2 regions of the Caulobacter sp. SSI4214 genome follow, and region 1 is predicted to be linked to the other one. Evidence: riboswitches for the same ligand, from Rfam matches in the RefSeq annotation. Region 1 holds a riboswitch; the other holds the start of a gene.
What was found. A riboswitch is a leader RNA that binds a small molecule or an ion and turns the genes downstream of it on or off. The one in region 1 is predicted to bind glycine.
Positions count from the first base shown of each region.

Region 2: it holds a riboswitch for glycine, as region 1 does, so the genes downstream of both, gcvT (glycine cleavage system aminomethyltransferase GcvT) here and FCU40_RS01895 (TonB-dependent receptor) in region 1, are expected to answer to the same signal.

Region 1 covers NZ_SZWJ01000003.1:99,137-102,536, forward strand. Annotated here, with positions in the region: gene FCU40_RS01890 (extracellular solute-binding protein) at 1-860, shown strand, start outside; glycine riboswitch at 1,126-1,215, shown strand; glycine riboswitch at 1,219-1,310, shown strand; gene FCU40_RS01895 (TonB-dependent receptor) at 1,433-3,400, shown strand, end outside.
Region 2 covers NZ_SZWJ01000067.1:10,223-13,622, reverse strand. Annotated here, with positions in the region: gene FCU40_RS16845 (zinc-dependent metalloprotease) at 1-480, shown strand, start outside; gene FCU40_RS16840 (ORF6N domain-containing protein) at 477-1,277, opposite strand; glycine riboswitch at 1,403-1,493, shown strand; gene gcvT (glycine cleavage system aminomethyltransferase GcvT) at 1,658-2,767, shown strand; gene gcvH (glycine cleavage system protein GcvH) at 2,786-3,151, shown strand; gene gcvPA (aminomethyl-transferring glycine dehydrogenase subunit GcvPA) at 3,263-3,400, shown strand, end outside.

The DNA of each region.
Region 1 (3,400 bases):
AGATCAAGGTGCGCCTGGTGACGCTGACGTCCGTCAAGATCCGCGAGCGACTGATCGCCGAAACCCAGGCGGGCAAGCCGGTCGCCGACGTCGCCTGGAGTTCGACGATGGACATCCAGGTCAAGCTGATCAACGACGGCTACGCCCAGACCTATCGCAGCCCGGAGGCCAAGGGCCTGCCGACCTGGGCGGTATGGCGCGACCAGGGCTTCGGCGTCACCGCCGAGCCCATCGTCTTTGCCTATAACAAGAAGCTGTTGAACGAGGCGGAGGTCCCGCGCAGCCACGCGGCGTTGCTGGCGGCCCTGCGCGCCGACCCCGATCGCTGGCGCGGCAAGATCGCGATGTACGATCCGGAAAGGAGCGGGCTGGGCTTCATGTACATGTCCGGCGACCTGCAGGTCTATCCGGACGCCCAGGCGATGTACGATGCGCTGGCGGGGTCGGAGCCTGGTCTGTTCGTGGTGGGCTCCGCGATGCTGAACAGTCTGACGGATCAGCATGTGATGGTCTTCGGCCTGACCCAAACCTTTGCCGAATGGTGGGCGCGCAGACGCAATCCCGATCTCGGCTATGTCGTGCCCAACGACTATCAGCTTCTGATCTCGCGGGTGGCTTTCATCACCCGCTCGGCGCCGCATCCGAAGGCCGCGCGGCTGTTCCTGGACTATCTGATGTCCGACGAGGGGCAGCGGCGGCTGGCCCAAAGTGGACTTCCGCCCATCCGGTCCGTCGGCGGCGCGACCGCCCTTGGCCTAGGGGCAAGGCCGATCCGGATCGGCCCCGCCTTGCTGGCCAATTTCGACCAGGGCCGTCGGGCCGAGCTGCTCGACACCTGGAGGGCGGCTCTCAAGCAATAGGATTGCATAATATGCGGGCAATTTCGATTAAATTTTAGGCAATATTGGCGAATATCAGAAACTTGGCGGCATTTCGGCGGCCGGCGTGGAACGCCGCGAAGCTGTCACCGACCTGTCATCGCGACGCCTCTGGCGAAAGCGGAAGAACGGGCGCGGCCATCGTTGGTTGATCACGGGGTGGCCTTTTCTCCGCGTGTCGCGCTTCCCGGTATTTCATGCCTCATTTCCGCACTTTGACGCCGGATGTCGAAACGTTCGTATTGGCTCGGCTCTCGCGGAAGAGATCGGGTTCGACCCGACGCCGAAGGCGCAACCGCCCCGGAAACGCTCAGGCAACAGGGACCGCGGAGCAAGAGGACGCTGGAAAGCAGGATCGCCCCGATAGCGGGCGGCCTCGCCGAAGGAGCAAGGGCGCGACCGCGCCTGAATCTCTCAGGCCAAGGGACAGCGGGGGCAGAGGAATCGCCTGGCGGAAACGCGGGATGAGGCCCGCGCGACGCGACCGAACGCGACCGAATAGACGGTCGCGCGGGGAGGCGGCTGTCGATCGTTGAAACAGAGGGGATCTTGCTTTGACTCTTTCACGCCAAACCCGCCGGGGCCTGCTGCTGGGCTGCAGCCTGGTTCCCGCCATCCTGGCTCTCCAAGGCGCCGCTCTGGCCCAGGAGGTCGCCAAGCCCGAGGACAACAGCGTCGGCGAAATCGTCGTCACGGCCTCGCGCATCGACCGCGCCGACTTCCAGGCGCCGACCCCGACCGTGCGCGTCACCGCCCAGGATCTGAGCGTCGGCGCGCGGCCCAACATCGCCGCGGCCCTGAACGACCTGCCGCAGTTTCGCGCCACGACCTCGGCTCAGACCACCGGCACCAACACCGGCGCCGGTAACGCGCCCGTCGACCTGCGCGGCCTGGGCATCAGCCGCACCCTGGTGCTGCTGGACGGCCGCCGCTTCGCCGGCGACAACGACCTGAACCTGATCCCCAGCGTCCTGACCAAGGGCGTCGACGTGGTGACCGGCGGCGCCTCGGCGGCCTGGGGCTCCGGCGCCGTGGCCGGCGTGGTCAATATCAGCATCGACCGCGCTTTCACCGGCCTGAAGATGGGCGTCGAGCGCGGCGAGTCCTCGTACAATGACGCCAAGCAGATCCGTCTGGAGGCGGCGGCGGGCAAGAGCTTCGCCGACGGCCGCGGCCACTTCGTGATCGGCGGCGAATATATCGACAACGACGGCGTGATCCCGAAAGACAGCCGCCCCAATGTCGGTCGCTGGGCCACGGTCTCGAATGGCGCTGGCCGCTTCATCCTGGCGCCGAATGTCGGCTTCGCCAACGCCGCGCCCGGCGGCCTGATTCTTTCTGGCGTTCTGAAGGGCAAGACCTTCAATCCTGACGGCACCTTGCGCGACTTCAACTACGGCACGGTGGTCGGGACCAACACGGTCGGCGGCGAAGGGCCCTCGAACGATGACCTCTCGCCGCTGGTCACGCCGCAGAAGCACTACGCGGCCATGGCCAGCCTGACCTATGACCTGACCGACAAGGTCAAGATGACCGCCGAGCTGCGTCGCTCGCGGATGTGGAACGACTACATCTGGTTTGGCGACCACAATCGCGGCAACCTGACGATCAAGTCGGACAACGCCTTCCTGCCGGCGGCGGTGAAGTCGGCGATGGCGGCGGCCGGCCAGACAAGCTTCACGATGGGCCGCTTCAATACCGAGGCCTATCCGACCATCGACTTCGAGCGTGTCTCGACCCAGGGCACGATCGCCTTCGACGGCTCGTTCGGCGACAGCTGGCGCTGGAGCGCCTACTACAGCCATGGCGAGAACGAGAACAATATCGACACGCCCGGGTTCTTCCTGACCCAGAACTACGCCAACGCGGTCGACTCGGTGATCAGCCCGACGACCGGTCAGCCGATTTGCCGCGTCGCCCTGACCAACGCCTCGACCAACTGCGTGCCGATCAACCTGTTCGGCCAGGGCGCGCCTTCCAAGGCGGCGCTGGCCTATGTGACCGGCACGCCCAGCCAGCGCGAGACCAGCAAGCTGGACGTCGGCGGCTTCAGCCTGCGCGGCGAGCCCTTCAGCCTGCCCGCCGGTCCGGTCTCGATCGCCGTCGGCGCCGAGGCCCGCAAGGAGTCGATCAACCGCACGGTCGGCGCGCTCGACGCGGCCAAGGCCTTCACCACCTTCAGCTTCTCGGCCATGACCGGCAGCTACAATGTCAAGGAAGCCTTCGCCGAGGTGCTGGTCCCGGTCATCCGCGACGTCCCGGTCTTCAACAAGCTGGAAGTCAACGCCGCCGCCCGCGTCTCCGACTACAACACCACCGGCTCGATCTGGTCGTGGAAGCTGGGCGCCACCAACGAGTTCTTCCCCGGCTTCCGCGGCCGGATCACCGAGTCGCGCGACATCCGCTCGGCTAACCTGACCGAGCTCTTCACGACCAGCACGACCGGCTACAACACGATCGTCGATCCGAAGACCAACTCCAGTGTCTATGTGCTGACCAACGGCGGCGGCAATCCGAACCTG
Region 2 (3,400 bases), on a different contig from region 1:
GCCGCCGCCGAGGTGGCCGCCGATCTGGTCTGGAGCGACCTGTTCGCCGCGGCGCGCCTGAACCGCCTTGTCGAGGCCAAACGCCGCGATCCGGCCCAACCAGGCGTCGACGGCCTGCTGGATAAGGCCCTGGCCTTCGTCGCCTTCGACGGCAAGGCGACGGGCCGGCAGGCCGAGCTGACGCGGCGCGTCCGCCAGCGTCTGGTGACCAGCTTGGCCCAGACCCTGGCCGACCGGGACCTTTCGCCGACCGCCGCCGCCTTGATCCGCGCGCGGCTCTCCGAGTGGGGCAAGGGGCTGAAGACCCTGACGCCAGGCGACGCGGCCGATCGCGCCCAGGCCTTGGTGCTGGCTGGCGTGGTCTCGGACCCGAGCGGCGGGCGCCTCGCGGCCCTCGTCGCCGACGGCAAGGGCAAGGTCGCCGTCCCGCCTGGTCCGCCGATCGGGGAAGACGACTGGTTCGGCGACCTGGCGCTTTAGGCCCGCTCCAGGTCCTTCAGCACGCCCAGCAGGTCCTCGACGCCGCCGCGCTCGAGATATTGCTGGGCTGCCAGCACGAGGCGCAGCTGTTTGGCCAGCAGGGCCAGTTGGCGATGCTGATTCTCGGTGGCGCGAAGGGCGGTCTCGGCCTCCAACGCCTCGGCTTCGGCCAGCAGCTTGCGAACCTCGGCCAGGGTCTTCTCGTTCTGGACGCCGGCCTTGCGGAGATACTCCTTGAGGCTGGCCAGGCCTTCGGCGGCCAGCGCCTTGGCCTCGTCGCGGACGGTGGTCTGGGCGACGGGATCGGCGATGGCGTCCAACACACGACCCAGGGCGTCGTTGAGCTTTCCCGCCAGAGTGACGCGGGCCTGTGCCTCCAGCGGGGGCAGTCGGCGAGCGTCGATCAGCCCTGGAAGGTTGCTGCCATCGGGCGCTTTGCGCCGCGTCTCGACGAAGACGTTGATGATGAAGCGCGTGGCGACGATCGCCTGCTCGGATTTCACCACGGTCGCGGCCATGACCACGCCGTGCTCGGTGAAGACGTAGGGGCGGTGGCGCCGGCCGCCTCGGCCCGCGTTTGAGGTCGCAAAATGCGACCTCAAAGATTCAAACTCAGCGGCGGTCATTTGGAAGGCGAAGTTCTCGAACTTCTCGGGGTTGCGCTTGACCTGTTCGTTCAGCCGCTTGCTCTCGACGGCGAACAGTCGCGCGAGATCGGAATCCAGGATGACGTGCTGGCCGCGCAGTTCGAACACGTCGAGGCGTTGCGGAGTTTCCGCCGGCAAGGTCCCCTCCATGTGGGTCGCTCGTCGATATCCCATTTTAGGATATCAACTTTGACATGTTCTACAATTGTTCGCAATCGCCGGGCGCGACGCCACCTCCGTCGTTGACTCTCGTCCCCGCCTCGCCCTAAGAGCCCAGGACCCCAGCGGGAGACATCGGGATTCGCTCCCGAGGCCGAAGGCGCAACCGCCCCGGAAACGCTCAGGCAAAAGGACCGCGCGGGTTTAGGAACGCTGGAAAGTAGCCGTCCGACAAGGCGGCTCGCCGAAGGAGCAAGGCTGACCCCAAGCAGCAGAGGGGGAAGGCCGGAATCTCTCAGGTCAAAGGGACAGCGGGGGCGACTTGCCGGCGGACGCCGGTCCCGTCGCCGACCCCGCTTGGAGCCCGTTCCTTGTCCGAAGATCTGAAGAAGACCCCGCTGTACGACGCCCACGTGGCGGCGGGCGCGCGCATGGTGCCGTTCGCGGGCTATTCCATGCCGGTGCAGTACAAGGACGGGGTGCTGAAGGAGCACCTCTGGACCCGCGAGCACGCCGGCCTGTTCGACGTCTCGCACATGGGCCAGGCGCGCCTGCGCGGCGAAAACCCGGCCAAGAGCTTCGAGAAGGTCGTCTCGGCCGACTATCAGGGCCTCAAGCCCGGCAAGCAGCGCTATGGCGTGCTGCTGAACGCGCGGGGCGGGATCATCGACGACCTGATGACCGCGCGTCCGGACGACGACGGCCTGTTCGTGGTGGTCAACGGCGCCTGCAAGGACAACGACTACGCCATCATCGCCCGCGAGCTTGCCGGCGAGGCCACGGTGACCCGCCTGGAGGACCGCGCGCTGCTGGCGCTGCAGGGCCCGGAGGCCGCCGCCGTTCTGGCCGCCCACGTCCCGGAAGCCGCCGAAATGGTGTTCATGGACGCCAGAGCCCTGACCGCCTTCGGCGTCGACGCCATCGTCTCGCGTTCGGGCTACACCGGGGAGGACGGCTACGAGATCTCGGTCCCGGCCGACGCCGCCGAGCGGGTGTGGAACACCCTGCTGGCCGACGAGCGTGTCAAACCGATCGGCCTGGGCGCTCGCGACAGCCTGCGCCTGGAAGCCGGCCTGCCGCTGTACGGCCACGACCTGGACGAGACCGTCTCGCCGATCGAGGCCGGCCTGAACTTCGCCGTCGGCAAGTCGCGCCGCGAGGCCGGCGACTACCTCGGCGCGGATCGCATCGCCAAGGAACTGGCCGGCGAGCTCACCCGCGTCCGCGTGAACCTGAAGGTTCTGGAGGGGGCTCCGGCCCGCGAAGGCGCCGAGATTGCTGACGAGGCCGGCGCCGTGATCGGCAAGGTGACCAGCGGCGGCTTCGCCCCCAGCCTGGGCTATCCCATCGCCATCGGTTTCGTCCCGCCGGCCCACGCCGCGATCGGAACCCCGTTGAAGGTCATCGTTCGCGGGAAAGCCGCCGCCGCCGAGGTGGTCGCCAGCCCGTTCGTTCCCAACCGCTACGTCCGCAAACTCTAAATCAAGGGACTCACCAGGATGCGTTTCACCAAGGATCACGAGTGGGTCGTCGTCGAGGGCGACGTGGCCACCGTCGGCATCACCGCCTACGCCGCCGAGCAACTGGGCGACGTGGTGTTCGTGGAAGTCCCCGAGGCCGGCAAGACCGTCAAGCAAGGCGACCAGCTGGCCGTCGTCGAAAGCGTCAAGGCCGCCTCGGACGTCTACGCCCCGGTGTCGGGTGACGTCGTCGAGGGCAACGCCGAGCTGTCGGACGCCCCGGAAACCGTCAACGCCCTGCCGGAAAGCGGCGGCTGGTTCGCCAAGATCAAGCTCGCCAACCCGGCCGAGGTCGACGCCCTGATGGACCGCGACGCCTACGAAGCCTACCTGGGCACTCTGTAACAAGAACCCTTCCCCCTTGATGGGGGAAGGGCAGGGTTGGGGGTGACCCCGCCGCCCTAGCCACCCCATCCCCACCCTTCCCCATCTAGGGGAAGGGAGCAGGACAAAAACATGCGCTACCTCCCCCTGACCCCCGAAGATCGCGCCGAGATGCTCGGCGTGATCGGCGTCAAGTCGATCGACGACCTGTTCGTCGACGTGCCGGCCTCGGCCCGCCGCGACGCGCCCGTCGACCTGCCGCGCTTCGCC